3 regions of the Pseudomonas sp. 05N432 genome follow, and region 1 is predicted to be linked to each of the others. Evidence: predicted binding sites of a transcription regulator. Region 1 holds the regulator's gene; each other region holds the start of a gene.
What was found. The regulator sigma-54, encoded in region 1, starts transcription at its own class of promoters, with help from an activator protein. The targets are predictions, from matches to a motif close to ANTGGCATNNANNTTGCTNT.

Region 1 (3,237 bases):
ACCATGCTTCGCAAAACCGCATCGTACTGATCGACCGCGCCAAGGTGATCAACGAAGGCAACACCACTGAAGGCGAGAAAATCGTCTACGACACCGTCAAGCAGGTTGCTAACGCAGGCCGCGCTACCGGTTCATCGGTGACCGCACCGCGCCCACGAGTCGATATGGTTATCCAGCCGAAAAAGAAAACCGACGAGCAGAAGGCCCAGTAATGGCAACTCTGAAAGCCCAGCATCTGGCCAAGAGCTACAAGAGCCGCCAGGTCGTGCGTGACGTCAGCCTGTCGATCGACAGCGGCCAGATCGTCGGCCTGCTTGGCCCGAACGGTGCCGGCAAGACAACCTGCTTCTACATGATCGTGGGCCTGGTCCAGGCCGATCAGGGGCGCGTACTGATCGACGACCTGGACGTCAGCCACCAGCCAATGCACGGTCGTGCACGAGCGGGTATCGGCTACCTGCCACAAGAAGCGTCGATCTTCCGCAAACTTTCGGTCGCCGACAACATCATGGCCATCCTCGAGACCCGCAAGGAACTCGACAAGGCCGGTCGTCGCAAAGAGCTGGAAAGCCTGCTGCAGGAATTCCACATCAACCACATCCGCGACAACCTCGGCATGAGCCTTTCCGGTGGCGAGCGTCGCCGTGTGGAAATCGCTCGCGCCCTGGCCACGGCGCCGAAATTCATCCTGCTCGACGAACCTTTCGCCGGCGTGGACCCGATTTCGGTGGGCGACATCAAGCAGATCATTCATCACCTCAAGGCCAAGGGTATCGGCGTGCTGATCACGGACCACAACGTTCGTGAAACCCTGGACATCTGCGAAACCGCCTACATCGTCAACGACGGCCAACTGATCGCCGAAGGCGACGCCGAAACCATCCTGGCCAACGACCTGGTCAAGGAAGTGTATCTGGGCCATGAGTTCCGCCTGTAAGCACTGAGGTGCCTGGTCAGTCGCCGGAGCGCTTGCCCCAATAAAACTATACGTATTTATTGTTACAGCGCTCTAGGCAAACACTTCAGTTTCAGGCATATAATTTGCTTATGTTTGGCGCTCCGGCGCCCTGTAGTGGATGGCGCATGTGCGCCGGCGAATAAGGTGTTAAGCCCCTGCCATGAAACCATCGCTAGTCTTGAGAATGGGCCAGCAGCTGACGATGACACCGCAGCTGCAACAGGCCATCCGCCTGCTCCAATTGTCGACCCTGGACCTGCAACAGGAAATCCAGGAGGCACTGGAGTCCAATCCAATGCTCGAACGCCAGGAAGAAGGCGACGACTTCGATAACGCCGACCCGATGGCGGACAATATCGAGCAGAAACCCAACACCGACATCCAGGAACCCTCCTACCAGGAAACCGCGCCTACGGTCGATAACCTCGAGGAAGGCGACTGGAACGAGCGCATTCCTAACGAACTGCCGGTCGACACCGCCTGGGAAGACGTTTACCAGACCAGCGCCAGCAGCCTGCCAAGCAACGATGACGACGAATGGGATTTCACCACTCGCACTTCCGCAGGCGAAAGCCTGCAGAGCCATCTGCTCTGGCAATTGAACCTGGCGCCGATGTCCGACACCGATCGACTGATCGCGGTGACATTGATCGACTGCATCAACAATCAGGGCTACCTGGACGAAACCCTCGAGGAAATCCTCGAAGCCTTCGATCCAGAACTGGACATCGAGCTCGACGAGATCGAAGCCGTCCTGCATCGCATCCAGCAATTCGAGCCGGCCGGTATCGGCGCACGCAATCTCAGCGAATGCCTATCGCTGCAACTGCGTCAATTGCCCGCCAAAACCCCTTGGCTGGCCGAGGCCAAGCGACTCGTAATCGATTACATCGACCTGCTGGGCAGCCGCGACTACAGCCAGTTGATGCGCCGCATGAAGCTCAAGGAAGATGAGCTGCGCCAGGTCATCGAACTGGTGCAGAGCCTCAACCCGCGTCCGGGCTCGCAGATCGAATCCAGCGAAGCCGAGTACGTGGTTCCCGACGTCATCGTGCGCAAAGACAACGAGCGCTGGCTGGTGGAGCTGAACCAGGAGTCGGTTCCGCGCCTGCGCGTCAACCCGCAGTACGCCGGCTTCGTCCGTCGCGCCGACACCAGCGCCGATAACACCTTCATGCGCAATCAGTTGCAGGAAGCGCGCTGGTTCATCAAGAGCCTGCAAAGCCGCAACGAAACCCTGATGAAAGTCGCCACCCAGATCGTCGAGCACCAGCGCGGCTTCCTTGAGTACGGCGATGAAGCCATGAAGCCGTTGGTCCTGCATGACATCGCGGAAGCGGTCGGCATGCACGAGTCGACGATTTCACGAGTGACCACGCAAAAATTCATGCATACCCCACGCGGTATTTATGAACTGAAATATTTTTTCTCCAGCCATGTCAGTACCTCTGAAGGCGGTGAATGCTCGTCCACAGCGATCCGCGCGATCATCAAAAAACTGGTTGCCGCGGAAAATCAGAAAAAGCCGTTGAGTGACAGCAAGATCGCTGGTTTACTGGAGGCACAAGGCATTCAGGTGGCCCGCCGCACCGTCGCCAAGTACCGCGAGTCCCTGGGGATCGCGCCTTCGAGCGAACGCAAGCGGTTGATGTGACGGGCTACGCCATAGCGTTCCAGGGTGTGTTCGAAAGCTTTTCGGACACGCTCTAGTGGCAGGCAAGCCAGCCTGCCGCCTTATGCACTGGCAACGAAGGAGAAGCTGTATGCAAGTCAACATCAGTGGACACCAACTGGAAGTGACCGAACCCCTGCGCATCTACATCGGCGAAAAGCTCGACCGATTAGAAAGGCATTTCGACAAGATCACCAATGTGCAGGTCACGTTGACCGTCGAGAAGCTGCTGCAGAAAATCGAAGCCACGCTGCATATCCCCGGTGGAGAAGTGGTCGCCAACGCTGAGCATAACGACATGTATGCCGCGATCGACGCCCTGACCGACAAGCTGGATAAACAACTCAAAAAGCATAAGGAAAAGACCCAGAGCCTCCTCCAGGGCGCGACCGGTCGTTAACACTCCCAACCCATGATCCGACTTGAAAACATCCTGACCCCCGGCCGTTCCTTGGTGAACGTGCCGGGCGGCAGTAAAAAGAAAGCCCTCGAACAAATTGCCAACCTGATCGCCCGTGAAGTGCCGGGTCTGGCCATGCAGGATGTCTTTGAGAGTCTGGTCGCCCGTGAAAAACTCGGTTCCACCGGTTTTGGCAACGGCATCGCC
Region 2 (3,237 bases), on a different contig from region 1:
ATGACCGGCACTGCGGGAATCCATAGACTCAACGAACTTCACGCCGTCGGCTAAAACAGGGCACACACTCCGACACGAAAATCTGAATAGGTAACGACTTAACCACGCACGTCCTCTCCGGACGGCGGGCTTCGGCCCAAGGGCTCCTTCGAGGAGCCCTTTTTTATGCCAACTTCTCCACAATCCCTGTAGCAGCTGCCGAGCCTGCGAGGCTGCGTTCGGCTGCGAAGCAGTCGTAAACCCGGAATGCACCGCGCACCTGCAAGACCACGGTGTCTGATTTCACGACGGCTTCGCCGCCGAACGCAGCCTCGCAGGCTCGGCAGCTGCTACGAGGTCAACGCAGGGCTGCGATCGCGTCTACAGATTCGCGAATCAACGCCGGGCCCTTATAGATGAAGCCAGAGTAGAGCTGCACCAGACTGGCGCCCGCAGCGATTTTCTCAGCTGCATGCTTGCCTTCGGTAATGCCGCCCACCGCGATGATCGGCAAACGCCCGGCCAGCTCGGCCGCCAGGACCTTGACCGTGTGAGTACTCTTGTCGCGCACCGGTGCGCCGGACAAGCCACCCGCCTCGTCACCGTATTCCATGCCTTCGACGCCTACGCGGCTCAGGGTGGTGTTGGTCGCAATCACCGCGTCCATCCCGGTGTCGATCAGCGCTTGTGCCACCTGAACGGTTTCTTCGTCGGTCATGTCCGGTGCGATCTTGATCGCCAGCGGTACACGCTTGCCATGGCGTTGAGCCAGGTCTTCCTGGCGCTGACGCAAGGCTTCGAGCAGTTGCTTGAGCGAATCACCAAATTGCAGGCTGCGCAGGCCCGGAGTGTTCGGCGAGCTGACGTTGACCGTCACGTAACTGGCGTGGGCGTAGACCTTGTCCAGGCAGATCAGGTAGTCGTCGACCGCACGCTCAACCGGCGTGTCGAAGTTCTTGCCGATGTTGATCCCCAGCACGCCCTTGTATTTGGCCGCGGCCACACGCGCCAGCAGATGATCGACGCCGAGGTTGTTGAACCCCATGCGGTTGATGATCGCCTCGGCTTGCGGCAAGCGGAAAATCCGTGGCTTTGGATTGCCCGGTTGCGGACGCGGGGTAACAGTGCCGATTTCGACGAAGCCGAAACCCAATTGCGCAAACCCGTCGATGGCCGCCCCGTTCTTGTCCAGACCAGCCGCCAACCCCACCGGGTTTGGAAAGTCCAGGCCCATGACATTCACTGGCAACTGCGCTGGCGCCTTGCACAGCAAGCCATTGAGACCCAAACGCCCGCCTGCGCCGATCAGGTCCAGGGACAGATCGTGGGAGGTTTCCGGGGAGAGTTTGAACAGCAGTTGGCGGGCCAGGGTATACATGGGTGGGCTTGACTCGGTTGGCGGCGAAATAAGGCGGCGATTATAGCCGTGCATCGGGGTCGCAAGCGAGGTGCGCGATGAAATCAGACCTCAGTGGCATATGCCTTGCACTGGTACTGACATCGGCACCCATGCCAATGGCGGGATGCGTGCCAGGTAACGATTAAAAAGGACAACGGCGTCGTCACCTGGCCTGGTTTGCACATGGGGCCTGGGTACGGCGCTTTTTTCATGCAAGGTGCTTATGTGATGACTGAACCTGAAGCAGGACCGCTGGCCTGGGTCAATGGCAGCGATGCCCCGGAAAAGACCGCGATCAACCTCGGTTTCATGGCCCTGAGCGACTGCGCATCCGTGGTGGTTGCGGCGACTCAGGGCTTCGCCCAACCCTACGGGTTGACCCTGAACCTCAAGCGCCAGTCGTCGTGGGCCAACCTGCGGGACAAACTGGTCAGTGGCGAACTGGATGCCGCCCACAGCCTCTATGGTTTGATCTATGCGGTGCATCTGGGCATCGGCGGCGTCGCCGCGACGGACATGGCCGTGCTGATGGGGCTGAACCAGAACGGCCAGAGCATCAACCTTTCTCATGGCCTGCAAGGGCTAGGCGTGACCGGTCCTGAAGCGCTGGACCGTCACGTGCACCAAAGTCGCCCAAAACTCACCTTCGCCCAGACCTTCCCTACCGGCACCCACGCCATGTGGTTGTATTACTGGCTGGCGAGCCAGGGCATCCATCCGTTGCAGGATGTCGACAGCGTCGTGGTGCCACCGCCACAAATGGTCGCGCACTTGCAGGCCGGACGAATCGACGGTTTCTGCGTCGGCGAACCCTGGAGCGCCCGTGCGGTGAAGCAGAACCTCGGCTTCACCCTGGCGACAAGCCAGACCATCTGGCCCGACCACCCGGAAAAAGTTCTTGGCTGCACCCGCGCCTTCATCGAGCAATACCCGAACACCGCACGAGCGCTGGTCATGGCGATCCTTGAGGCCAGTCGTTTCATTGAACAAAGCACGGAAAACCGCCGCAGCACCGCGCAACTGTTGAGTGCTACCGAATACCTGGACGCACCGCTCGACTGCATCGAACCGCGCCTGCTGGGCGATTATGCCGACGGTCTGGGCAATCGCTGGCAGGACCCTCACGCGCTGCGCTTCCATGGCGGCGGCGAGGTCAACCTGCCGTACCTTTCCGACGGTATGTGGTTCATGACTCAATTCCGGCGTTGGGGCTTGCTGCGCGAAGACCCGGACTATCTGCAGGTGGCGCGTCAGGTCCAGCAACTTGGCGTCTATCGCGATGCCGCCAGCGCGCTGGGGATCGCGGTCCGGGATCAGGAAATGCGCAGCAGCCAGTTGATCGACGGTAAAATATGGAATGGCTCGGACCCGGCGGCGTATGCCCGCAGCTTCAAGCTGCACGCCATGGCCGACACCCCCGCTCTTCTCGCCCGCCGCTGACAGGAGGCTGCAAATATGTTGCGTATCCTGCTGATCAACGACACGGCGAAAAAGGTCGGGCGGCTCAAGGCCGCGCTGACCGAAGCCGGGTTTGAGGTGATCGATGAATCAGGCCTGACCATCGACCTGCCTGCGCGCGTCGAAACGGTGCGTCCGGACGTGATCCTGATCGATACCGAGTCACCGAGCCGTGATGTGCTGGAGCAAGTAGTGCTGGTCAGCCGCGACCAGCCTCGGCCGATCGTGATGTTCACCGACGAGCACGACCCGGACGTGATGCGCCAGGCGATCAAGTCCGGCGTCAGCGCCTATATCGTCGAAGGCATTCATGCCGCGCGCCTGCAACCGATCCTCGACGTGGCCATGGCACGCTTTGAAAGCGATCAGGCCTTGCGTGCCCAACTCCAGGCCCGCGACCA
Region 3 (3,237 bases), on a different contig from region 1:
ACCGCGACCGTCGACCGCCATGTCCAGCGGCTGGTCGGTGGTTTGCAGGCTACCGGCGGTGAAGTTTTTCTGAGTGCCGACAATGCGCACACCGGTACCCAATTGCAGACCCGACGGCAGTGCGCTGTCCTGAGTCGACTGGGCGCCTGGCTGACGCTTGATCTGGTACAACAAGTCCTGGAACTCGGCACGGTCACGCTTGAAACCCGTGGTCGATACGTTTGCCAGGTTGTTGGAAATAGTCGTCAGGTTGGTGTCCTGGGCGGACAGACCTGTTTTGGCAACCCATAGAGCCGGAAGCATTCAATTCTCCTCGTGCGCCTGTTTTACGGCGCGACGTTCTGATAATTAGCTGATCTGCAAGACCCGAGCCATGGCCTGGTCGTCGTCTTTGGCGGTGTTCATCATCTTGATGTGCAGCTCGAATTGCTTGGACAAGGCCAACACCGAGGTCATCTCTTCAACGGCGTTGACGTTGCTCGATTCAAGGAAGCCCGACACCAGTTGCACATTGGCATCGACCGGCGCCGGCTTGCCGTCGGCGGTATGGATCGAACCGTCCAGACCTTTGGTCATGTTCTTGATGTCCGGGTTGACCAGCTTGATGCGGTCGATTTCTGCGATGACGCGCGGACCTTCACCCATTGACCGAATGCTGATGGTGCCGTCCTGGCCGACTTCGATTTTCTGCTCGGGCGGCACGGCAATCGGGCCACCGTTGCCCATGACTGGCATGCCGTTGCCGGCGCGCAACACGCCCAGGGCGTCGACATTCAGGCTGCCGGTGCGCACATAGCTTTCACCACCGTTCGGATTCTGTACGGCAATCCAGCCGCTGCCCTGAACCGCTACATCGAGGTCGCGACCGGTTTCAATCATCGCGCCAGGCGAGAAGTCGGTGGCCGGACGTTCGGACAGGGCAAACGCTCGCGCCGGAAAGCTGTCGCCAAACACCGGCATCGACCGCGCCTGCTCCAGGTCTTTCTGAAAACCGTTGGTGGAGATGTTCGCCAGGTTGTTGGCATGAGCCTTTTGCGCCAGTGCGTTCTGGCTGGCGCCGGTCATTGCCACATAAAGGTACTTGTCCACAGTCTTTCCTCTGCATGTCGGACGTTTGCCGCCCACCGCTGTACTGCAGAGCCTCAAGCAATTTGCAGACCAACTTTTTTCTGGCGGCTTGCGGCCCGGCAAACAAAGGACTTGAGGGTTAACGAGGGGAAATTTGAAATGTATCGAAGTCGAAAAACCGGCGGTGTTATGCCGGTAGGTGGCAAAGGCTGATACTAAGGTTGCCTGCACTGCCGCCTTCGCGAGCAAGCCCGCTCCCACATTTGGAATGTATTCCCCTGTAGGAGCGGGCTTGCTCGCGAAGAGACCACCAGAGCCAATACAGTTTTTGGCTATGATTCGGTCTTGCCGACTTCATACTCACGTAGTTTGTTGGCGATAGTGGTATGAGAAACCCCGAGGCGCTTGCCCAAAAGGCGACTGCTCGGGTACTCGGCATACAGCCGCTCCAGCACCGCCTTTTCGAAACGCCCGACAATCTCGTCCAGCCCGCCTTCCAGCGAGAAATCCCCCAGAGGCTGGCGCACGCCGTAATCCGGCAGGCGAATATGCTCTGCCTTGACCGTGCCGCCGTCACACAGCGAAACCGCCTGAAACAGCACGTTCTCCAACTGCCGGACGTTGCCCGGCCAGTGGTAATGGCTGAGCCGCTCCATCGCCGCCGGTGCCAGCTTCGGTAGTGGACAACCAATCTGCCGACTGGCCTGATCGAGGAAGTGCTCGACCAGCGGCGTCAGACCGTCGAGGCATTCACGCAGCGGCGGAATATGCAGTGAAAGCACATTCAAGCGATGGTAAAGATCCTGACGGAATTCACCGCGGGCACACAGTTCAGACAAATCGACCTGGGTGGCGCAGATCACCCGCACATCCAGGTAAACCTCTTCATCACTGCCGACCCGACGGAAGCAACCGTCCTGCAAGAACCGCAGCAATTTCACCTGCAAGCGCGGACTCATTTCCCCCACACCATCGAGAAACAACGTACCGCCCGCCGTCAACTCCAGCAGCCCGAGCTTGCCTTCGGCCCGCGCCCCTTCGAACGCCCCCGGGCCATAACCGAACAGCTCGGTCTCGGCCATCGACTCCGGCAGCCCGGCGCAATTAAGCGCCATCAATGGCGACTGCCCGCGTGGGCTGGCCAGGTGACAGGCGCGGGCTAACAGTTCTTTACCGGTGCCGGTCTCACCCTCAATCAGCAGCGGCGCATCCAGTGGCGCCATGCGCCGCGCTTCACGCACCACCGCGGCCATGACTTTAGAACTCTGGAAGATGCTGTCGAAACCGCGCAACTCCTGCTTGCGCACGTTATAGATGCGTTCGCCGACCCGGTCCGCCCGGTGCAGCGTCAGCACCGCACCGGCCATGGCCTCGCTGTCGTCATGCTCCGATTGCAACGGCGCGATATCGGCCAGGAACACGTCGCCCTTGACCTTGACGCGCAAACCATTGATCCGCGACTTGTTGGCGCGTACCAGCTCCGGCAGATCGAAGTCCTCGGCATACCGCGACAAAGGAATGCCCGGCACCTCGTCCACCCGCACCCCGAGCAATTGCGCGGCGGCGCGGTTGGCCGCGACGATCGAGCCGCCCATGTCGATCGACAGCACCGGAAACTCCAGTGCGCCGAGCAAGGCATTCAGCTCCATATGCCGACGCTCGCTGGGCATCAGCCCTACGCGTTTGACGCCGAACACACCGGCGATGGCCTCGAACTTCGGACGCAGTGCCTGGAACTGAAGATTGATCAGGTTCGGGCAATGCAGGTAGATCGCGTTGCCATGTTCGCCGCCGACCTCACCTCGAGCTACGTTGATCCCGTACTCCACCAACAGGTTGAGAATGTCGCGCAGGATACCGATGCGGTTCTGGCAGTGGACTTTGATACGCATATAAAGGCCTGAACGATGGTAAATGAGGCGCGTGGCGAGGATTTTTCTGCCAAGGCGCGAAGTTTGTCGTCAAGATTATGTGACAGCCCAAGGCCTTTTCAAACCTGAAAATCTCAATACCTACGCCACAGCCACTCATCCGTAACGAATACTTTACGAAAATCAGGGAATTCTCCTACGCGCAACGTTCAAACCCTGCTGCAAGGTCGCACATTTCGAGTTATCTCTAGGTCCATAGGCAACAAGACATAACAAGAACGTATCCCTTTGCAGGAGA

Region 2: AC1DHT_RS25030 (CmpA/NrtA family ABC transporter substrate-binding protein) is a predicted target of sigma-54. The motif match lies at 1,450-1,469, and genes of this name have one in related genera.
Region 3: AC1DHT_RS12165 (flagellar basal body rod protein FlgF) is a predicted target of sigma-54. The motif match lies at 1,144-1,163, and genes of this name have one in related genera.

The regions. Positions count from the first base shown of each region.
Region 1 covers NZ_JBFTMM010000014.1:69,642-72,878, forward strand. The annotation lists gene lptA (lipopolysaccharide transport periplasmic protein LptA) at 1-212, shown strand, start outside; gene lptB (LPS export ABC transporter ATP-binding protein) at 212-937, shown strand; gene AC1DHT_RS16240 (RNA polymerase factor sigma-54) at 1,119-2,612, shown strand; gene hpf (ribosome hibernation-promoting factor, HPF/YfiA family) at 2,722-3,030, shown strand; gene ptsN (PTS IIA-like nitrogen regulatory protein PtsN) at 3,043-3,237, shown strand, end outside.
Region 2 covers NZ_JBFTMM010000022.1:84,117-87,353, reverse strand. The annotation lists gene rmf (ribosome modulation factor) at 1-54, shown strand, start outside; gene AC1DHT_RS25035 (quinone-dependent dihydroorotate dehydrogenase) at 338-1,357, opposite strand; gene AC1DHT_RS25030 (CmpA/NrtA family ABC transporter substrate-binding protein) at 1,607-2,818, shown strand; gene AC1DHT_RS25025 (ANTAR domain-containing response regulator) at 2,834-3,237, shown strand, end outside.
Region 3 covers NZ_JBFTMM010000009.1:184,790-188,026, forward strand. The annotation lists gene flgG (flagellar basal-body rod protein FlgG) at 1-303, opposite strand, end outside; gene AC1DHT_RS12165 (flagellar basal body rod protein FlgF) at 349-1,089, opposite strand; gene AC1DHT_RS12170 (sigma-54-dependent transcriptional regulator) at 1,401-2,960, opposite strand.